Alloyangia pacifica: one gene and its partner. The main gene of each other region encodes a partner of the protein of the gene in region 2 in a complex. Links are inferred from orthologs where the notes say so. Each region holds a gene or a part of one and is shown on either strand. Other genes may lie near its edges.

Evidence for each region.
Region 1: the proteins of ccmE (region 2) and ccmB are in contact, whole or in part, in a solved structure (PDB 8CE8), measured with the Escherichia coli proteins. The link is inferred for Alloyangia pacifica from one-to-one orthologs.

What each region holds. Positions count from the first base shown.
Region 1 is NZ_CP022189.1:1,256,088-1,264,902, reverse strand. Bases 2,825-5,821 are described here. They hold ccmB (heme exporter protein CcmB), read right to left. Parts: upstream 4,653-5,821; coding sequence 3,996-4,652; downstream 2,825-3,995. Other genes in these bases: CEW88_RS06035 (Mth938-like domain-containing protein), read right to left, coding at 5,412-5,765; ccmA (heme ABC exporter ATP-binding protein CcmA), read right to left, coding at 4,649-5,263; CEW88_RS06050 (heme ABC transporter permease), read right to left, coding at 3,186-3,914; ccmD (heme exporter protein CcmD), read right to left, coding at 3,031-3,189; CEW88_RS06060 (DsbE family thiol:disulfide interchange protein), read right to left, coding at 2,825-3,038. Also shown: CEW88_RS06080 (lytic murein transglycosylase), read left to right, coding at 1-276; CEW88_RS06075 (hypothetical protein), read left to right, coding at 407-1,144; CEW88_RS06070 (heme-dependent oxidative N-demethylase family protein), read right to left, coding at 1,141-1,872; CEW88_RS06065 (NUDIX hydrolase), read right to left, coding at 1,877-2,416; more of CEW88_RS06060, read right to left, coding at 2,487-2,824; protein translocase subunit SecF, read right to left, coding at 6,130-7,098; protein translocase subunit SecD, read right to left, coding at 7,102-8,763; preprotein translocase subunit YajC, read right to left, coding at 8,789-8,815. UniProt on the Escherichia coli protein: Required for the export of heme to the periplasm for the biogenesis of c-type cytochromes.
Region 2 is NZ_CP022189.1:1,841,466-1,854,232, reverse strand. What follows is about bases 1-2,857. They hold ccmE (cytochrome c maturation protein CcmE), read left to right. Parts: upstream 1-1,129; coding sequence 1,130-1,585; downstream 1,586-2,857. Other genes in these bases: CEW88_RS08865 (GNAT family N-acetyltransferase), read right to left, coding at 2,469-2,857; map (type I methionyl aminopeptidase), read left to right, coding at 1,712-2,461; murI (glutamate racemase), read left to right, coding at 112-924. Outside these bases: more of CEW88_RS08865, read right to left, coding at 2,858-2,969; grxD (Grx4 family monothiol glutaredoxin), read right to left, coding at 2,991-3,356; CEW88_RS08855 (BolA/IbaG family iron-sulfur metabolism protein), read right to left, coding at 3,427-3,669; xth (exodeoxyribonuclease III), read right to left, coding at 3,794-4,603; CEW88_RS08845 (DUF6749 family protein), read left to right, coding at 4,933-5,268; CEW88_RS08840 (DUF6902 family protein), read left to right, coding at 5,354-6,427; CEW88_RS08835 (DMT family transporter), read left to right, coding at 6,424-7,302; alaS (alanine--tRNA ligase), read left to right, coding at 7,453-10,113; CEW88_RS08825 (DUF1330 domain-containing protein), read left to right, coding at 10,136-10,420; CEW88_RS08820 (DUF1330 domain-containing protein), read left to right, coding at 10,420-10,707; CEW88_RS08815 (DMT family protein), read left to right, coding at 10,772-11,068; translational GTPase TypA, read right to left, coding at 11,189-12,767. UniProt on the Escherichia coli protein: Heme chaperone required for the biogenesis of c-type cytochromes. Transiently binds heme delivered by CcmC and transfers the heme to apo-cytochromes in a process facilitated by CcmF and CcmH.

The DNA of each region.
Region 1 (8,815 bases), 590 kb from region 2 along the record:
AGCCAACAGGGCGCCGCCCATGGTGAGCTTGGCCATACCCAGTTCCTGCCGGGCAATGCGCTGCGCTACGGGGTCGACGGAAATGGCGACGGGCGGGTCGATTTCTACAACCAGTACGACGCGCTGGCCTCCACCGCCAATTTCTTGCGCCAGAAAGGCTGGCAGCCCGGTCAGCCCTTTGGCGAGGGCACAGCGAACTTCCGCGTGCTGAACGAATGGAACGCCGCGACCGTCTACCAGCAGGCCATTGCCTTGGTTGCGCAGAAAGTCGGCTAGTTTACATTTACGCAACCCGGGGTGGTCCGATTTTTCTCAAATCGTCCTCCCCGGGACCTGTTTGAGACAAAGTTCTTCCTCATTTGGCGCGCAAAACTGGCGTCTAAGACCCTTGAGAAGGAACATGTGGATGACGGGCAAAGCCCCCTACGCGGCCCTCTACCTGCCCGACACGGCACGCCCGGATCTTGTCCAGTTGCTGAAAATGGCGGGTAAAACCCTGCTTGCGCATGACAATTCCTCGGGCCGCCCGCTTCTCGTCTCGCGCCGACGTCTGGCGCTGATGGGCGACCGCATGGGGCTCTGCCTGACCCATTTCGACGGAACGCGCGGCACGCCGCGCATCGTGCTGCGGGTGCTCTGCCGCGAAGGCGGTCTCGCCAGCGGCCCCAAGGCCATCGCGCTGCTGCTCGAGGCGGTGCGCCGGCTCTCGCCGCTGTGTGCGGCAACCGAGATCGAGTGGCTCTCTCCCCGGACCCGGCTCTCGCCAGAGACCTTGCCCGACCAACTCACCCGCCCGCCGCGCAAGCGACTTGCGCCGATCGACCCCGCAGCCGAGAAGCTGCTGGCCGAGGGAATCCGAGACGCCATGGCCGAGACGCTGACCGATCCCGCCGAGCCGACCATTCCCAGGGCCTCGGGGCTGCCCATGGTCGTTGCGGTGTCCGATCCGGCGCAGACGCGGCTGTCGCTGGCCGCCTGGGCGATGACCGGGCTTCTGGCGATGATCAACCTGCCCGTCGCCTTGGTGCTGGCCGCCGTCGCTCTAACACGCGGGATGGACATTCGCCTCGCGACGCAATTCCTCAGCTTCACCGTCCTCGGGGTCTTCCTCGACAATGCCGGACTGCTGAACCTGACGCTCTAAGGCGTGTCGGGCCCGCGCTCGACGACGAAGGTGTGGATCGAGAAGACCACCGCCTCCGTTTCGGGCAGCCGCACGAGGCACTGACGCTCCGAGCGCAGATAGGGCGCGGTCGCGGGGTTGGCCCGGTCCGTGTTGCTGCGCCGCGGCCCCGGCTGGAACAGCGTGGGATCGTCGTGAAACAGCCGGTTGAAACGCACCAGCGGTTTACCCGGGCCCACCCCGTCGAAGAGCCTCTGCACCCGGCGGCCGATGTTGTCATCATACTCGGGAATCGGAACGTGGATGACACTGAGCGGACGCGAGATCTTATCCGCCAGCCGCCAGCCCGCCGGGAAGCAGAGCGCCGCCCCTGTCAGAACATGTTCGTCGCCGCGTTTCTGCAGCAGGCACAGGTCTTCCTGAACCAGCACGCCGAGCGTGCCCATGGGGTCGTTCCGGTCGAGCGCCACCTCGACGCCGTCGGGCCGGGTCACCACCTCGCCTTTGCGCGTGAAGGACGCGGGCAGATGCGCCAGAACCACCTCGAGCAGTTCCTGCGCGGCGGGCATCGCGTCGGGCTCGATCGCCAGAACCGCCGCGCGCTGCGTCGCCAGCAGGCGCTCGCGTTCCGCCATCTGCGCGGCATAGGCATCGTCGACCTGCAGCCAGGCCGCCGGATCGAGCGGAGCGATCCCTGGCAGTGGCTTCATCTGAGTCAGGTCATGGGGAATCCGTGCCTGCACGATCATCACGTCATTCTCCGCTCTCGGCCCTCCAGAGGGGCAGCTTCTCGCGCAGCACGCAGACAGAGCGCTGCGGCGCGTAGCGCGGCAGATCATCCAGAGCCACCCAGCGAAGGTCGTGTGATTCCGCGTTCCCATGCAAGGGGTTCGCAGGGTCAGCCTCGAAGAGAAACCGCAAATCGTAGTGAAAATGTGCGGGCTCATCAGCGCGGGCGGGGATCTCGTGGATGTCGATGTCGAAAAGTCGCGGCGATAGCAGGCGAGGGGACAAACCGGTCTCTTCGACGATCTCGCGCGCGGCCACCCCCGCCACGTCCGGATCGCCGTCGCAATGTCCGCCGGGCTGCAGCCAGCGGCCCAGCTTGGCGTGATGCATCAGAAGCGTGAAGCCCCGGCAGGGAGAGACCACGAAGCCCGAGCCGGTGACGTGATCCTCCATCGGGTCTCGGGCATAAGGATCGGCCCCGCGCGTCATCAGCGCCCCGAGCGCCGCCCAGTTCTGCCGGTCGCGCGCGTCGCGCAGATCCATGGTCCACGGCAGATCGGTCATTTTCGCTCCTTGCGCGCCAAGGCCGGAAGCGATGCCCCCGGCCCTGTCATTGTCTCCATGGTCCACGCGCTCAGGGCTCGAGGTCACGCCCCAGCGCCTGTTCCAGCGCAGGCAGGAAGTCCTCGGTGTAGAGCGTGCCGGCCAGAGGGCCGACGTGCTTGTGCAGCACCGTGCCGTCGCCGCCGAGGATGAAGGTCTCGGGCGGGCCGGTTACCCCCCATTCGATCGCCGCGCGGCCCTGCGGATCAAAAGGCACACCGATAAAGGGCGAGCCGTCTTCGGTCAGGTAGCCCGAGGCGGCCCCGGTCTTGTCCTTGTAGTTCACGCCCACGATGCGCACGTCCTGCTCCTGCAGGTGCAGCAGCACCGGATGCTCTGCGCGGCACGGCGGGCACCAGCTCGCCCAGAAGTTCACCACGGTCACCTCGCCGGTGCGCAGATCCGCATCCGCCACCGGGGCAAAGCCGTCGAGCGTTGCCGGGGGCAAGGCCGGAGCCGGCTTGCCGATGAAGGTGGACGGCAGTGAGTTGGGATCGCCGCGCTGCATGCCGAAATAGGCCATCACCGCGAATCCGGCGAAGATCAGCGGCGGAATCACCATCAGGGGCGAGACCTTAGCCATGGCGTTTCACCCTCTGTTCGATCTTTTCGAGTTCGGCCCGGACGCGGCGGGAGCGGCGCAGGCTCACAGCGACCAGCGCACTGATCAGCGCCAGGCTCACCCCGTAGGAGGCGAGCACGGCAAAGGCGTATTTCCCCAGATCGGGCATCATGTCCGGCCCTCCCGTGCCAGCAGCGCGCGCGACCGGCGGGCGCGGATTTCGGTCTGCGTGCGCAGGAAGACCAGCGCCACGAAAAGCAACACGAAACCGGCGATGCAGACCAGCAGCGGATACCAGAAGACGTCGGCGACGTTCTCTTCCTTGTCCAGCGACAGCGAGGCGCCCTGGTGCAGTCCCTGGTTCCAGAACAGCACCGCGTAGCGCGACAAGAGCGCGAAGACCGAGCCGACAAGGCAGAGGATCGAGGTCAAATCCGCCGCGGTGTCATCGTTCTCGATCGCCGACCACAGCGCCATGTAGCCAAGGTAGAACAGGAAGAGGATCAGGAAAGAGGTGAGCCGCGGGTCCCAGGCCCACCAGGTCCCCCACATCGGCTGTCCCCAGAGCGCGCCGGTGGCCAGCGCGATGACGGTGAAGGTTGCCCCGATCGGTGCGGCGGCGCGCGCCGCCAGCGCCGAGACGTGGTGGCGGCGAACGATCCAGATCAGCGAGGCGGCCAGCATCATGATCCAGGCATTGATCGCCATCAGCGCGGCGGGCACGTGCAGGTAGATGATCTTGACCGTGGCGCCCTGCCGGTAGTCGTCTGGCGTGAAGAAATAACCCCAGACCAGCCCCACCCCGAGGCAAACCACTGCCGCGACCGACACCCAGGGCAGGATGCGGTCGGTGGTGCGGATGAACTTCACCGGATTGGCGTATTCCCAGATCGACATGCGGCTCCCCTAGCCCAGCTCGCGCCTCTTTACACTTCAAATATTCGGCAGCGGCAATGCTTGCCGGCGCCCTGTGACCTCTCAGCGCAGGTTGATCCTCAGCACCGCGGCGCTGGCGAAAGGCAACAGCGCCAATGTGCCGAAGCTGATCCCGGCCAGCATCAGCAGTGGCGTCTGCACCGCCAGCCCCTCGGCCCCGCGTCGCGCGACCTCTGCGCCGAAGATCAGCGTCGGCACATAAAGCGGCAGCACGAGGATCGACAGCAGCAGCCCGCCCCGTTTCAGCCCTACGGTCAGCGCCGCGCCGAAGGTGCCGATGACTGAAAGCGCCGGTGTGCCGAGTGCCAGCGAGACCAGCACCCAGAGGTATCCCGAGGGCGGCAGGCTCAGCAACACGCCGAGCGCGGGCGCGGCAAGCACAAGGGGCAGGCCGGTGGTGATCCAATGGGCCAGCGCCTTGATCGTGACGATTCCCTCCAGCGGCAGCGGCGCCGTGGCCAGAAGGTCGAGCGAGCCGTCCTCCCAGTCGAGCGCGAAGATGCGGTCGAGCGACAGCAGGCAGGCCAGCAGCGCGCCGATCCACAAGACGCCCGGCGCAATGCGGCTCAGCAGGCCGGTCTCGGGGCCGACGCCGAAGGGGATGAGGACGGTGACGACGAGGAAAAAGGCAAGTCCGAGGCCAAAGCCCCCACCCGCGCGAACCGCGAGCCGCAAGTCCCTGAGAAGAAGCGCAATCACAAGAAGGCCTCATCTTCCAGAGACACCCGGGGCGCGGCCTTGAAGGGGGTGACGTCAAGGACCTCTGCCTCGTCGAGTCCCAGATCGATATGGGTTGCCAGCAGCGCCGAGCCGCCCGCTGCGAGATGGCCGCGCACCGCCTCGGCAAAGCGCGCCACCGAGGCCGTGTCGAGCGAGACCGTCGGCTCGTCCAGCACCCAGACCGGGCGCCCGGTCACCATCAGCCGGGCCAGGCCCAAGCGGCGCTTCTGCCCGGCAGAAAGCGTCCCGGCCATGCGCTCCTCGAGCCCGCGCAGGTCGAAGGCCTCGAGAGCGGCCTCGATGTCGGTCTGCGCAAAGACCTGCGCCCAGAAGCGCAGGTTCTCGGTGACCGAGAGCATGGATTTCAGACCATCGGAATGAGCGGCATAGGCGATGCGTTCGCCCGCCCCCTCGATCTTGCCCTCGAAGGCCGGTTGCAGCCCGGCGATGGTGCGCAGCAAGGTGGTCTTGCCCGAGCCGTTCGGCCCGCGCAGCACGAGTGCGCGCCCGGAGGAGAGCGTGAAGCTCAGCCGCTCCAGCACGGGCACGCCGCCCCGGGCGACGGCCAGATCGCGAACAGTCAGGGTCATGGGCAGGGTCATGCCACGGGCTTACCCCAGCCGAATGGCCCGGGAAAGCGCGAAAGCCGCGCCGTGACAAGCTGTTGCAAGGTCATGGCTGGTCCGGCACAGGCGCCGCGGGCGCGGCCGGATTGGCTAAGGCTCTGAAGATGCCAGGTCAGACGGGCATGGCCGCCAAGGCCACCCGGCGTCCCTCGCCCAGCAGCACGTTGTAGGTGCGGCAGGCCGAGGGAGAGTTCATCACCTCGACCCCGACGCCCGCTTCTTCGAGCCGGCTCGACAGCGTCTTGGGCAGCAACGCGATGTCGCCCCCCGTGCCGACGAAGAGCACGTCGATCTTGCCCGCGAGCGAGACCAGCGTGTCCTCGTCCGACAGTCCCGCCCAAGGCTTCATGCCATCGGGAGAGAGGCAGACGCCGCCGTCGACAGGACGCCCGCCAATGCGGAAAAATCCCGGGCCGTAGCCTTCGACCGGCATCGCGTCGCTGAAGTTGATTTCATTCATCCGCATGGTTCTTCCCCTGGTCCCATACAGGCGGCCCGAAGCGGACCGCGGTCCCTGTGATCGCGCCGATCCCGCTGTGCACCCCTCCCGAAACGATGCACGAAGCATGATCATGCCGCGCTGCGGCAGCATAAGGCCGAAACATGAAAAATCAAAGCTAATTACCCCGCGCGACCATTGCCCCACTGCTTGGGGCGGGCAGCGGGCGGCGCAGGTGGAGGGCAAGCATAGCGGGGATATACGAAAGCGACAAAGCCCTAGACCAAAGTCTAGGGCTTTGCTCGCGCACCGGCGCAAAAACCGGCAGTCCGGCCCGAGATTGCACGTCTCGGGGCGCGCCGTGGCCGGTCTCCCGGCCCCGCAGGCCGGCTCAGACGCTGCTGCCGGTCTTCTTGGCCTCGGCCTCTGCCTCGGTCTTGCTCCAGTCGCGTTTGACGCCGAGCCAGAGCAGCACGGTCGAGGCGACGAAGACCGAGGAGTAAGTCCCCACGAAGACGCCCCAGATCATCGCGAAGACGAATCCGCGGATAACGTCCCCCCCCAGCGCGAAGAGCGCGAAGAGCGCCAGCAGCGTGGTGAAGGAGGTCATGAAGGTCCGGCTGAGAGTCTCGTTAATCGAGAGGTTCAGCACCTCCTTGAGCTCGGTTTTCTTGTACTTGATGAGGTTCTCGCGGACACGGTCGAAGACCACGACGGTGTCGTTGAGCGAATAGCCGACGATGGTCAGCAGCGCCGCGATGGTGGTCAGGTCGAACTTCATCTGAAGCTCGGAGAAGACGCCGATCGTCAGCACCACGTCGTGCACCAGCGCCAGCACCGCGCCGAGCGCGAACTGCCATTCGAAGCGCAGCCAGATGTAGATCAGCACCGCGCCGATGGCCAGAACCACCGCCTCGACCGCGGTCCAGATCAACTCGCCCGACACCTTGGGGCCGACGGATTCCACCGAGACGAACTCGATGTCCGGTGCAACGCCCTGCAGCGCCGCCTCGACCTGAGCGATGGTCTCGGGGGTGACGGCCTCTTCCTCGTCCTGCGCCTGGATGCGGACCATGGCGACGTTCTGATCCGGTCCGAAGGACGGGTCGAATACCTCGGAGATCACCACGTCGCCCAGCCCCAGCGCGCCGAGCGCGTCGCGGTAGGCGCCAACGTCCACCACCTCGGCGCTCTGCGTGCGGATGGTGGTGCCGCCGCGGAAGTCGATGCCGTAGTTCAGGCCGCGCACGCCGAAGCTGACCAGCGCCAGCACGATCATCAGGCCGGAGATGCCGAACCACAGCTTCCAGCGCTTGAAGAAGTCGAAGCTCGTATTGTCGGGAATGACACGAAGACGCATGGCTCAGACCTCGATGGTTTTGGGACGGCGGCGTTCGAACCACATCGAGATCAGCAGCCGGGTGACATAGATCGCGGTGAAGACCGAGGTGACGATGCCGAGGCCGAGGGTGATGGCGAAACCGCGCACCGGACCCGAGCCCATGACATAGAGGATGATCGCCGTGATGATGGTGGTGATGTTGGCGTCGACGATGGCCGACAGCGCCTTTTCATAGCCAAGCTCGATGGCCCGGGCCGGACCGCGCGCGGTCTTCAGTTCCTCGCGGATACGCTCGAAGATCAGCACGTTGGCGTCCACCGCCATACCGACGGTCAGCACGATGCCGGCGATGCCGGGCAGCGTCAGCGTCGCGCCGATCATCGACAGCAGGCCGAAGATCAGCCCGACGTTCACGATGAGCGCGATATTTGCGAAGATGCCGAAGAGCCCGTAGCTCGCCCACATGAAGCCGAGCACCGCGACGAAGGCCACGCCTGTCGCCAGCTTGCCCGCTTCGATGCTGTCCTGCCCCAGTTCCGGACCGATGGTCCGCTCCTCGAGGAAGTCGAGCCCGGCGGGCAGCGCCCCGGCGCGCAGCAGCACGGCGAGGTTTGTGGATTCCTCAACCGAGAACTGGCCGGTGATGATGCCCGAGCCGCCGGGGATGTGGCTCTGGATCACCGGGGCCGAGATCACCTCGTCGTCGAGAACGATGGCGAAGGGCGAGCCGATGTTGGCGGCGGTGTAATCGCCGAACTTGCGCGCGCCGCTCGGGTTGAAGCGGAAGGTCACCGCCGGCCGGCCGTTCTGGTCGAAGCTCGGCTGGCTGTCGGTCAGCTCCTCGCCGGTGACGACGGGCGCCTGCTCGAGCACGTAGTAGACCCCCTCCTCGTTCATCGCGGGCAAGAGCTCGTTGCCCACGCCGGGGGTGGTGTCGGCGTTGGTGGTGCGGCTGACGACCGGCTGGAAGGTCAGCTGGGCGGTGGTGCCGATGATGTCCTTGAGCTCGGCGGCCGAGCCGATTCCCGGCACCTGGATCAGGATGCGGTCGCTGCCCTGCCGCTGGATCGTCGGCTCGCGGGTGCCAACCTCATCGATCCGGCGGCGGATGATTTCCAGCGACTGCTGCATGGTGCGCTCGTCGGTGGCCTGTTTCTCGGCCTCCGAAAGGGTCACGACGATCTCGTCGCCCTGCCCGCTGACCTCGAGGTCGTTGGAGCCGGCGCCAGTGAGCGAGGTCACCGGACGCGCGAGACCGCGCACCAGCTCCAGCGCGCGGGCCATGCCGTCGGGGTTGGAGATGCGCACGCGCAGCTCGCCGGCCGGTGAGGGCTGCAGGCGGATGGTGCCGACCCTATCGCGCTCGGGGCGCAGGATGTCGCGCACGTCGGGCCAGAGCGCCTCGAGCCGCGAGGCGTAGACGTCGGCAACCTTTACCTCAGCGAGCAGATGGGCCCCGCCGCGGAGGTCGAGGCCGAGGTTGACCAACCCGGAGGGCAGCCAGCTTGGCCAGCTCGCGGCGGCCGCCTCGCGCTCGGGCGTGGCACCCGACTTTTCGATGGCGGCAACCGCGTCATTGTGGGATTCTACCCTGTTGTAGAACAGGTTAGGGCTGGCCAAGGCCAGCCCTACGATCACGAGCGCCCAGATGGTCAGGCGTTTCCAAAGATCGATCTGAAGCATTGTCTGGGGCGCTTTCGCGTTGGAATCAGGACTCGGCGGGCTCGGTCTTCGA
Region 2 (12,767 bases):
GATCTCCATCCCAAAGCGCCGTAAGACCGGTCTTCGGGGCTTGCGCCACGTGAGTCGGCGCAGCGTCACGTGAGGCAGGCCGGGTGTGCGTCCCGGCAAGGAGGGCAGAGAATGGCGGTTGGTGTGTTTGATTCCGGGCTTGGCGGGCTCACGGTTCTCGACGCGGTCGCAAAGCGGCTGCCCGAGGTGCCGCTGGTCTACTATGGCGACAACCGGCACGCGCCCTATGGCGTGCGCGACGCGGATGACATCTATAAACTGACCGTCGATGCGGTGCACCGCCTCTGGGACGCGGGCTGCGATCTGGTGATCCTCGCCTGCAACACCGCCTCGGCGGCGGCGCTGCGCCGGATGCAGGAGGGCGGCCTGCCCAAGGGCAAGCGCGTCCTGGGGGTCTTCGTGCCGCTGATCGAGGCGCTGACCGAGCGGCAATGGGGCGACAACTCGCCGCCGCGCGAGGTCGCGGTGCAGCACGTCGCGCTCTTTGCCACGCCGGCCACGGTGCGCTCGCGTGCCTTCCAGCGCGAGCTGGCCTTCCGTGCCATCGGCGTCGACGTCGAGGCGCAGGCCTGTGGCGGTCTCGTCGATGCCATCGAAGAGGGTGACATGATCCTCGCCGAGGCGCTGGTGCGCAGCCACGTCGAGGCGCTGAAACGCAAGATGCCCGAGCCGCAGGCGGCGATCCTTGGCTGTACCCACTATCCGCTGATGCTCGAGGTCTTCCAGGAGGCTCTGGGAGAGGGAGTCGCGGTCTATTCGCAGGCGAACCTCGTGGCAGAGTCGCTTGCCGACTACCTCCAGCGCCATCCAGACATGTACGGCAGCGGGACCGAGAGCCGTTTCCTGACCACCGGCGATCCGCGCAAGGTCTCGGTGCATGCGACCCAGTTCCTCAAGCGGCCTTTGAGCTTCGAGGCTGCCTAGCGCCCGCCCCCGACGGGCACGACAGGGCGGGGCGTGCTGCTCGCGGGCAGGACAAAGCGGGCGCGCAGGCCCCACACCTCGGGGATAGTTCCGTCTCGAAGAGCGGGCGGGCCGCGGCGCGGTGACGCAATTTGATTTGGAGCGGTGCTCTCGGCGCCTTAAGGTGCCATATAGAGAGAACCGCATGCATGTCGGGGGGAAGGCAATGGGTCTCAAATCGCTGAAGAAGCAGCGGCGCATCCAGGTCGTGGCGCTGGCCGCGGTGGCGCTGGTCGTCTCGACCGCGCTGATCGGCTATGCGATGCGCGACGGGATCAACTTCTTCCGCTCGCCGAGCCAGGTGGTCGAGGCACCGCCCTCGCCGAACGAGACCTTCCGCATTGGCGGGCTGGTCGAGGAAGGCTCGCTCGTGCGCGGCCAGGGGCATGAGATCAGCTTCTCGGTGACCGATGGCGGCGCCTCGGTGCCGGTGGTCTTCGAGGGCGTGCTGCCGGACCTCTTCGACGAGAACCAGGGCATGGTCGGCACCGGGCGCTATGTCGATGGCGTGTTCCGGGCGAGCGAGATCCTCGCCAAGCACGACGAAACCTACATGCCCAAAGAGGTGATCGACGCGCTGAAGGAACAGGGCGTCTACGAGGATCCCAACGCCGGGAGCTGACACTGCCTTGGCGCTTAGGCGTATCGGCTGCGGATTGCAGCTGGTGCAAGCGGGCTGCCCGCTTGTGACGGAAGACATTGCCGCCGCTTCCGGCTAGTCTGCGCCCTCGCAACGTGGGATTTGCAGATGACGATCAACGACATGGACGACCTTGCCGGGCTGAAGGACATCGGCCGGATCGTCGCGAACGCCCTGCAGGGCATGGCGAAGGCGATCGAGCCGGGCATGACGACGCTGGAGCTCGACGAGATCGGCCGCGCGATGCTCGAAGCCGAGGGTGCGCAATCGGCTCCCGAGACGAGCTACAACTTCCCCGGCGCCACCTGCATCAGCATCAACGAGGAGATCGCCCACGGCATCCCCGGTCCGCGGGTGATCCAGCGCGGCGATCTGGTGAACATCGACGTCTCGGCCTCGAAGGCCGGGATCTTTGCCGACACCGGCGCGACCTTTCGGGTGGCGCCGGTGAAAGCGCCACTCGACCGGCTGTGCCGCGATGGCAAGAAAGCCATGCAGATCGGCATTGCACAGGTTGGCGCGGATCGGCCTCTCGCGGGGATCGGCGCGGCCATCGGGCGGTTTGCCGGCAGCAAGGGCTACACGCTGATCCGCAATCTCGCCAGCCACGGTGTCGGCCATTCCCTGCATGAATACCCCGAAGAGATCCCTACCTGGCCCGTGCGCGGCGAGCGGCGGCGGATCACCAAGGGGCTGGTGCTCACCGTCGAGCCGTTTTTGTCGATGGGAGGGCAGTGGGCCAGCGAGGGCGAGGACGGCTGGACGCTCTACAGCGAGCCCTGCGCGCCGGTCGTGCAATACGAGCACACGGTGGTCGCGACCGAAACCGGCGCGCTGGTGGTCACCCAGCCGGGATGACCCGTGTTCAAGGCGTTCGTTCGAAAAAGCGCAGGTGCGGCAGCGCCACGTCCGGGATGGGCTGGTAGGGGCCGCGCTCGACAAAGCCCAGCTTGGCGTAGAGGTGGCAGGCGGCAGCCAGCGTCTTCATCGTGTCGAGCCGCAGAAGCGGCGCACCGGCGGCGCGGGCGCGGGTGGCCAACTCTTCCACCAGCTGAGCCGCGAGCCCTTGGCCGCGCGCCTCGGGGGCGACGTAGACCCGCTTGATCTCGGTGCTGCCGTCGGGCAGCCGCTGCGACATGGCGCAGCCGACCGGGGCGCCCTGGCGCTCGGCCAGCAGAACGGCGTCATGCTTGCCGGGCAGGGCATCCAGCAGCTCGTTGTATGCGGGGTCGGGATAGAAAAGCGCAACCAGCGCCGGGGCGGCGGGATGGTGGGCGCGCAGGTCCTCGCGGTAGGCGAGGCAGAGCGCACGCACGGCGGCGAAATCCTCGGGACTCGCCGCCGTGCGGAGGGTGATCTGGGTCACGTTTGCAGATCCGGACGCGGATCAGGCGTTGGCTTCGCGGATCTTTTCGGCGGCATCCTTGTCGTAGGTCACGCCGCTGGTCTCGAACAGCGTGTCGAGCTCGCCCGAGAGGGTCATCTCGGTGATGATGTCGCAGCCGCCGACAAATTCGCCCTTGATGTAGAGCTGCGGGATCGTCGGCCAGTCCGAGTAATCCTTGATGCCCTGGCGGATGGCGTCATCGGCCAGCACGTTCACGTCGAGGTAGTCGACGCCCATGTAGTTGAGCACGCCTGCGACGCGGCTGGAGAAGCCACATTGCGGCATGGTCTTGGTGCCCTTCATGAAGAGCACCACGTCGTTCGCCTTCACCGTTTCTTCGATACGGGTGGTTGCGTCGGTCGTCATCTCTGTCTCCTGTCTGCGCGCGCCGCCCGGCAGGGGCGCGGCGTGGATGTCTAATCTTGCTGTGTGTGTCTTACTCGGGGGCCTTGGTGGTGAGCGCCAGCGCGTGCAGCTCGCCATGATTGCCGTCCATCTTGCCCTTCAGCGCGGCGTAGACGGCGCGCTGCTGCTGGACACGGTTCTGGCCGCGGAAGCTTTCGTCGATGACCTCCGCGGCATAGTGATTGCCGTCTCCGGCGAGGTCGGTGATGGTGATCTTGGCCTCGGGGAAGGCGGCGCGGATGAGCTGTTCGATCTCCGTCGCTTCTATTGCCATGTGGGCGGACTCCGCTGTCAGACTGTTCTACTCAGATGTAAGACGGGCGCCGCGCGGGTGCAAGCGCGGGCCATTTTCTTGGCTTGGTTCGGGGGCGGAACCGGGACGGACGAGGGGGCGGGGCTCAGAGATCCAGCTCGACCCAGACCGGCACGTGGTCCGACGGCTTGTCGCGGCCGCGGATGTCGCGGTCGATGCCGCAGTCGGTCATCAGGTCGGCGCAGGACGGCGTCATCAGCACGTGGTCGATGCGGATGCCGTTGTTCCGCTGCCAGGCCCCGGCCTGATAATCCCAGAACGAATAATGCCCCGGCCCCTGCACTCGGGCGCGGAAGGCCTCGGTGTAGCCGAGGTTGAGGATGCGGCGGAAGGCGTCGCGGCTCTGCTGGAGGTAGAGCGCGTCGTTCTCCCAGGCCTGCGGCTTGGCGGCATCCTCGGCCTGAGGAATGATGTTGTAGTCGCCGGCCATGAGGGCGGGGGTCTCGTCGGCCAGAAGCTGCTGCGCGCGCGCGTGCAGCCGGTCCATCCAGTCCAGCTTGTAGCCATACTTGCCGTCCCGGATCGGCTGACCATCGGCGTCGAACTCCACCGGGTTGCCGTTCGGCAGGTAGAGCCCGCAGAGGCGCAGGGCCTCCTTCTCTCCCACCACGGTCGCCTCGATCCAGCGCGCCTGCTCGTCGCTGTCGTCGCCGGGCAGGCCGCGGCTCACGTCCTCGAGCGGGTGCTTGGACAGGATCGCCACGCCGTTGAAGCTCTTCATGCCGTGGGTCTCGACGTTGTAGCCGCGCTCCTCGAAAAGCTCGTGCGGGAAGGCCTCGTCGACCGACTTGATCTCCTGCAAGAGCGCGACATCGGGCTGCGCTTCGTCGAGCCAGTCCGTCAGCGCACCGACGCGCGCCTTGATGCCGTTGATGTTGAAGGTGGCGATCTTCATCTGGAGCCCTCCGGAAGTTGCGCCAGCTATCGCGCAAAGCCGGCTGAGGGACAAGTGCGGCGGGCCGGATTCGCGGGTGATTCGGCGGCCGGCACCGACGATTCGTCGCCAATTCTGTGATTTGAATGACGCAGCGGAAACTATCCCCAGAAAAGAATCTTCTGTGGGGAAGAGAGATTGTCGCGCGAAGCGACGAAATTGTAAGTCATTGTTTCTGTGAAGAACTCCTGTATTAATCTACCTTAACAAGAAACCATATTGCCTGAAGCAATCATCGCAAGAAACCCTGAAGCACGTTTCTCGTGTCAATCCAACCAGGGAGAACTTCCATGACTGCTCAACTCAAGCAATTCGTGACCGCAGAAGCGCAGCACCGTGTCGAGGCCGATATGTTCGGCGGCGAGGGCTGCGCCATGTTCACCTCGGGCGCGGCGCCTGCCGAGGCCGAAACGCTGCTCGGCGGCGGGATCGAGATGTTCACCTCCGGGGCAGCACCTGCCGGCGTCGAGATCGCCTCGGGAGAGGGTGCGGCGCTCTTTACTTCGGGCGCCGGGCCGGTGACCGCCGCGGGCGAGGCGGTCGGTCTCTTCACCTCCGGCGCTGCGCCGCTGCGCTCGGAGCTCGGCGCCGGCGACGCCACGGCGCTCTTCACATCGGGCGCCTGAGCCCGTCGCGCACGGGCGGGCACCGTCTTGGTGCCCGCCTGTCCCTTGCCTGTTTCCCGCACGCCCGCGCAGAAAGGCCCTCCGCATGTCCAATGTCATCGCCCTCCACCCGGTGCCGCGCATCGCCGACCCGGACACGCGCATCGCGGCGCTGATCGCCTGTTTCGCGCAGCATCGGCGCAGCGAGGAGGATGTGTTCTGGCTCAAGGAGAACGCCGAGCTGCTCAACATCCTCGACTGCACCGGCGCGGCGACATGGGCCGGGATCGGCCCCCGGGCGCTGCTGCCGCATGTCGAGTTTTATGCCAGCGCAGAGGCGCGGCTGGCCTTCTTCCCGCAATACTACCGCTTCCTGCTGTCCATGGTGCTCGATCTCGAAGACCTCGGCATGCCGGGCGAGACCGGGGCGCGCATGGCGCAGAGCATAGCCGCGTCCGCTGCGCCCGGCGCAGAGCTGTCGGATCTGCAGCGCATGGAAGCGCGGCGGCTGCTGGCGCGGCGGGGGGTCTCCGGTCCGGCCGATCTGGGCCTCGAGGACCGGCTGCGCGGCTTCTGCGCCCGGCCCGGTATCTTTGCGCTGCCGAATAAGAAGGCCGCCTACGAGCTTACCCATATCGTGTTCTACCTCAGCGAATACGGGCGCCGCGATCCGCGGCTGGAGTCCGAGGCACTGACCAGCCTGCACTTCGCGGGCAACCTTGCCTTTCTCGAGCAGAACTCCGACCTGCTGGCCGAGGTCTGCATTGCGCTGCGCTACGCTGGGGAGCTGCCGCCGCCGCTCTGGACCGGCTGGCTGAGCCGCGAGACGCAGCTTTTCCATGTCGACACGGACCCGCAGGGCCCGCTGCAGGACGGCTACCACGATTTCCTCGTCTGCAACTGGCAGCTGGCCTTGGCAGGAGAGGAGCCCTTTCGCAAGCCACTGGAGCCGGGGCGGATGCACTTCGATCGGGCGCCCCGGCGGATGGCGCCGCTGCGCGAGCTGTCGCGGGCGCTCTTTGCGATGAAGGGGCGGCGCAGCGCCGACTGGACGGTGATGCGCCGCCGCATGGAGGGGGCGCTGCCGCCCGGGGTGATCGACCTGCTCGACCTCATGGCCCGCGAGACGGCGCATTTCGACGCCTTCTTCGAGGGCTTCGCCCGGGCGGGCCGGGCATGAGGGCCGCGCTCGCCGGCGCCGCGCTGGTCGCGCTCTACACCGCGCTCATCGCCGCTGCTGACGGGATCACCAAGCTGATCGCGGGAAGCTACGCGGCGCCGCAATTCCTGGCCGTCTCCTCGGCGCTGGTGCTGCTCTTCGCGCTCTGTGCGGCGCGGCGGCAGGGGTCGCTGCGCGCGGCGCTGGGGGTGCAGAGCCGGGGCACCATGGCGCTGCGATCGCTGCTGACCGTGCTTGCGGCGATCGGCTTTTTCCAGGCGTTTCGCCTTCTGCCCTTCGCCGACGTCTTCCTTTTCATCGGGCTGATGCCGCTCATCGCCGCCGCGCTCTCGGGCGTGGCTCTCGACGAGCCGGTGCGCCCCGCTGCCTGGCTGGCGCTGGCGCTCGGTGCGTCGGGCCTTCTCGCCCTTGTGCCCGAGGGCCGGGCAGGGGTGGATGCGGGGCATGTCTGGGCGCTGCTGGGGGCCGTTTCCGGAACCGCGTCGATGGTCGCCGCCCGCGCCATTGCGCGGCGCGAGCGCAAGCCGCTGGCACAGGTCTTCTGGCCCAACCTCGCGCTGGCGCTGGTCATGGGCGTGGCGCTCCCTTTCGTCTGGCAGCCAATGCCGCTGGCCGACTGGCTCTGGGTCGCGGGCTACGCGCTCTTCCTTTTCGGTGCGCGTTTCGTCTCGGTCGAGGCGTTGCGGCTGCTCCCGGCCTATGTGGCGACACCGCTGATGAACCTGCAGTTCGTCTGGATGGTGGGCATCGGGGTTTTCGGCTTTGGCGAGATGCCCGGCGTCGGCGCCAGTCTCGGCGCGGCGCTGGTGATCGGCTCGGGTCTCTGGCTGGTGGCCGACGAGGCCCTGCCGGCACGGCGGCGACTGCGGCTCTAGACCAGACGTCGCCGCGTCGGTGCCACATCTGATCGGGACAGAACGCAGCTCCTCACGCCGATCGCGCTTTTCGCGGGCGGCTTATGGACAGGCGCGGGATGGGGAGATACACCCGTCCGGAACCCGCAGACGAGGCGCAAGAGAACACCCATGCCCACGCTGAACGACATTCGCTCGACGTTTCTGAACTACTTCGCCAAGCAGGGCCACGAGATCGTGCCCTCGAGCCCGCTTGTTCCCCGCAACGACCCCACGCTGATGTTCACCAACTCCGGTATGGTGCAGTTCAAGAACTGCTTCACCGGGGTGGAGAAGCGCGATTACAAGCGCGCCACCACCGCGCAGAAATGCGTGCGCGCCGGCGGCAAGCACAACGACCTCGACAACGTGGGCTACACCGCGCGGCACCACACCTTCTTCGAGATGCTCGGCAACTTCTCCTTCGGCGACTACTTCAAGGCCGAGGCGATCCCCTTTGCCTGGGAACTGGTGACCAAGCATTTCGACATCTCGCCCGAGCGGCTCTACACCACCGTCTATCACACCGATGACGAGGCCTTCGAGCTGTGGAAGAAGATCGGCGTGCCGGAAAGCCGGATCATCCGCATCGCCACCTCGGACAACTTCTGGCAGATGGGGCCGACCGGCCCCTGCGGCCCCTGCACCGAGATCTTCTTCGACCATGGCGAGAAGTTCTGGGGCGGCCCTCCGGGCTCGCCCGAGGAGGATGGCGACCGCTTCATCGAAATCTGGAACGTCGTCTTTATGCAGAACGAGCAGTTCGAGGACGGCTCGATGCGCGCGCTGGACATGCAGTCGATCGACACCGGCATGGGCATCGAGCGGGTCGCGGCGCTGTTGCAGGGCACCAACGACAACTACGCCACCGACCTGATGCGCGCGCTGATCGAGGCTTCGGCCAATGCCACCAGCAGCGATCCCGACGGTCCCGGCAAGACCCACCACCGGGTGATCGCCGACCACCTTCGGTCGACCTCCTTCCTCATCGCTGACGGCGTGATGCCCAGCAACGACGGTCGCGGCTACGTGCTGCGCCGCATCCTGCGCCGGGCCGCGCGCCACGCGCACCTCCTGGGCGTGCAGGATCCGCTGATGCACCGCCTCGTGCCCGAGCTGGTGCGCCAGATGGGCGAGGCCTACCCCGAGCTGCGCGCCGCGCAGCCGCTCATCGAAGAGACGCTGAAGCTCGAGGAAACCCGCTTCCGCCAGACCCTCGACCGCGGCCTCAAGCTGCTCGACGAAGAGCTGATCGGCCTGCCCGAAGGGGCCGAGCTGCCCGGCGCCTCGGCGTTCAAGCTCTATGACACCTACGGCTTCCCGCTCGATCTGACGCAGGATGCGCTGCGCGAGCAGGGCCGCACCGTCGACACCGAAGGCTTCGACGTCGCCATGGCCGAACAGAAGGCCAAGGCGCGCGCCGCCTGGTCCGGCTCGGGCGAGGCCGCCGACAGCCGCGTCTGGTTCGACATCGCCGACAAGCACGGCGCCACCGACTTCCTCGGCTACGACACCGAGACCGCCGAGGGCCAGATCCTCGCGCTGGTGCAGGACGGCGCGCTGGCCGAGACCGCCGCCAAAGGCGAGAAGGTGACGCTGGTGCTCAACCAGACGCCCTTCTACGGCGAAAGCGGCGGCCAAGTCGGCGATACCGGCGTGATCCGCACCGAGGGCGGCAAGGTCACCGTGACCGACACCCGCAAGGTCGAGGGCGTCTTCCTCCACATCGGCGAGGTCTCCGAGGGCAGCGTGAAGCGTGGCGAGGCCGCGGTGCTCGAGGTCGACCACACGCGCCGGGGCATGATCCGCGCCAACCACTCGGCAACCCACTTGCTGCACGAGGCCCTGCGCCGCGCGCTCGGCGATCACGTCGCGCAGCGCGGCTCGCTGAACGCGCCGGATCGCCTGCGCTTCGACTTCTCGCACACCAAGGCGCTCAGTGCCGAGGAAATCGCGCAGGTCGAGACCGAGGTGAACGCCTTCATCCGCCAGAACTCGGCGGTGAGCACCCGGATCATGACCCCGGACGATGCCCGCGCACTCGGCGCCCAGGCGCTTTTCGGCGAGAAGTACGGCGACGAGGTGCGCGTGGTCTCCATGGGCGCGCTGCCGGGATCGGGCAAGGGCTCGGACGGGCAGACCTACTCGCTGGAACTCTGCGGCGGCACCCATGTCGCGCAGACCGGCGACATTGGCCTGTTCGCCCTGACCTCGGAAACCGCCTCCTCGGCCGGCGTGCGCCGCATCGAGGCGCTGACCGGCGAGGCTGCCATGGCCGCGCTGCGCCGCCGTGACAAGGCCCTCTCGGGCATCGAGGGGCTGCTCAAGGTCAGCGGCGAAGAGGCGGTCACCCGCGTCTCCGCGCTGCTCGACGAGCGCCGCAAGCTCGAGAACGAGGTCGCCCAGCTGCGCCGCGATCTCGCCATGGCTGGCGGTGCCGGTCAAGGCGGCGGCGGCGAGGCCCGCGAGGTGGGCGGCATGAAGTTCGTCGGCCAGGTGCTCTCGGGCGTCCAGGGCAAGGATCTGCCCCCGCTGATCGACGAGCACAAGTCGCGGCTTGGCTCCGGCGTGGTGCTGCTGATCGCCGACACCGGTGACAAGGTGGCCGTGGCCGCTGGCGTCACCGAGGACCTCAAGGCCACCGTCTCGGCGGTGGATGTGGTCAAGGCGGCGGTCGCGGCGCTTGGAGGCAAGGGCGGCGGCGGGCGTCCGGACCTTGCACAGGGCGGCGCCAAGGATGCCAGCCAGGCCGAGGCGGCCATTGCGGCGGCCGAGGCAGTTCTGGTAGGCTAATCAATCGCTTAGGGAGGAGCTTATGACTGCTTACATGATCGCCCGCATCGAGGTCACAGACCCCGAGGACTATGCCGTCTATGCTGGGCAAACCGTTGCGCTCGCCGAGAAATTCGGCGGGCGCTTCCTTGTGAAAGGCGGGCCGCAGGCCTTTGTCGAAGGCGAGGGGCCGGGCCGTCACGTGGTGGTGGAATTCCCCAGCCGCATCGCCGCCGAACGCTGGTACAACTCACCCGAATACCAGCGCATCCTGCCCATCGCCCTGCGCGCCTCGACGCGCGATCTCGTCATCGTGGAAGGACTCTAATGCCCGCTCTCTGGATCGCCCATGTCACCGTCACCGACGAGGAGGCCTACGGCAAGTACGCCAAGCTCGCCGGTCCCGCGATCGCCAAGCACGGCGGGGAATTCGTCGCCCGCGGCGGTCGTTACGTGCAGCTCGAGGGCAAGGAGCGGCCACGCAATGTCGTGGCGAAATTCCCCTCGGTCGAGGCTGCAGAGGCCTGCTACCACTCGCCCGAGTACCAGGAGGCCCTGGGCCACGCGCGTGGCGCATCGGAGCGCGAGTTGCTGATCGTCGAAACCAGCGAGTGAGCGCCCGCGATTGAGCTTCGCGCATCTGCTGCCGGTCCTGCTGCTGGTGGCCTCAAATCTCTTCATGACCATGGCCTGGTACGGGCACCTGCGCTTTCCCGGCGCGCCGCTCTGGGCCGTGGTCTTTATCAGCTGGGGCATTGCCCTGGTCGAATACTGGCTCGCGGTGCCGGCCAACCGGCTCGGCCACCGGGTCTATTCGGCCGCCGAGCTGAAGACCTTGCAGGAAGTCATCACGCTGATCGTCTTCGCCGGCTTCTCTGCCTTCTGGCTGAAGGAGCCGCTGACGCTCAACCACGCCGTCGGCTTTGGCTTCATCGCGCTCGGCGCCTTCTTCATCTTCCGCGGCCCCTTCGGCTGATCCCGCTGTACCGGGGCATGAAAAAAGCGCGGTCCCAGTGGGACCGCGCTTTCATCTTCTCTTCTTGGCAACTACGCCCGGGGGGCCGGGGGCAGAGCCCCCGAAGCCCGCGCGCCGGGTTTACTGGCTGCGCGACTGGCGCTTGCGCTCGTGCGGGTCGAGGTAGCGCTTGCGCAGGCGGATCGCGGTCGGGGTGACTTCCACCAGCTCGTCGTCGTTGATGTAGGCGATGGCCTCTTCCAGCGACAGGGTGATCGGCGTGGTCAGGCGGACGGCTTCGTCGGTGCCCGAGGCGCGGACGTTGGTCAGCTTCTTGCCCTTCAGCGGGTTCACTTCCAGGTCGTTGTCACGGCTGTGCTCGCCGATGATCATGCCGGTGTAGACCGGGGCCTGGGCGCCGAGGAACATCTTGCCGCGATCCTCGAGGTTCCACAGCGCGTAAGCCACGGCCTCGCCGTTCTCCATCGAGATCAGCACGCCCGCACGGCGGCCTTCGATCGCGCCCTTGTGCGCCGTCCAGCCGTGGAACACGCGGTTCAGAACGCCGGTGCCGCGCGTGTCGGTGAGGAATTCGCCGTGGTAGCCGATCAGCCCGCGCGAGGGCACATGGGCCACGATGCGGGTCTTGCCGGCGCCGGCGGGCTTCATCTCGACGAGCTCGCCCTTGCGCGGGCCGGTGATCTTCTCGATCACCGCGCCGGTGTAATCGTCATCCACATCGATGGTGACTTCCTCGACCGGCTCCATGCGCTGGCCGTCTTCTTCCTTCATGATAACCTGAGGGCGCGAGATGCTGAGCTCGAAGCCCTCGCGGCGCATGTTCTCGATGAGAACGCCCATCTGCAGTTCGCCCCGGCCGGAAACCTCGAAGGCCTCGCCGCCCGGGGTGTCGGCGATCTTGATCGCGACGTTGCCCTCGGCTTCCTTCATCAGGCGCTCGCGGATCACGCGCGACTGCACCTTCTTGCCGTCACGCCCTGCGAGCGGGCTGTCGTTGATGCCGAAGGTCACGGTGATGGTCGGCGGATCGATCGGCTGCGCGTCGAGCGGCTCGTCCACGGCCAGCGCGCAGATGGTGTCCGCGACGGTCGCCTTGGTCATGCCGGCGAGGCTGACGATGTCACCTGCGAGTCCCTCTTCGATGTCGGCCTGCGCGAGGCCGCGGAAGGCCTGCACGCGGGTGACGCGGAACTGCTCGATCTTCTGGCCGATGCGGCTGATCGCCTGCACCGTCTGGCCAACCTTGACGCGGCCGGTCTCGATGCGGCCGGTGAGCAGGCGGCCCACGAAGGGATCGCTGCCCAGCGTCGTCGCCAGCATGCGGAAGTCGTCGTCCTGGTGCTTGATCTGCTTCGGCGCGGGAACGTGGTCGACGATCAGGCGGAACAGCGCATCGAGGTTCTTGCGCGGCCCGTCGAGCTCGGCATCGGCCCAGCCGTTGCGGCCCGAGGCGTACATGTGCGGGAAGTCGAGCTGGTCTTCGTCGGCGCCGAGCGAGGCGAAGAGGTCGAAGCACTCGTCGAGCGCGCGGTCGGGCTCGGCGTCGGGCTTGTCGACCTTGTTCAGCACCACGATCGGCCGCAGGCCGAGGGCCAGCGCCTTGGAGGTCACGAACTTCGTTTGCGGCATCGGGCCTTCGGCCGCGTCCACCAGCAGCACGACGCCGTCGACCATGCTCAGGATGCGCTCGACCTCGCCG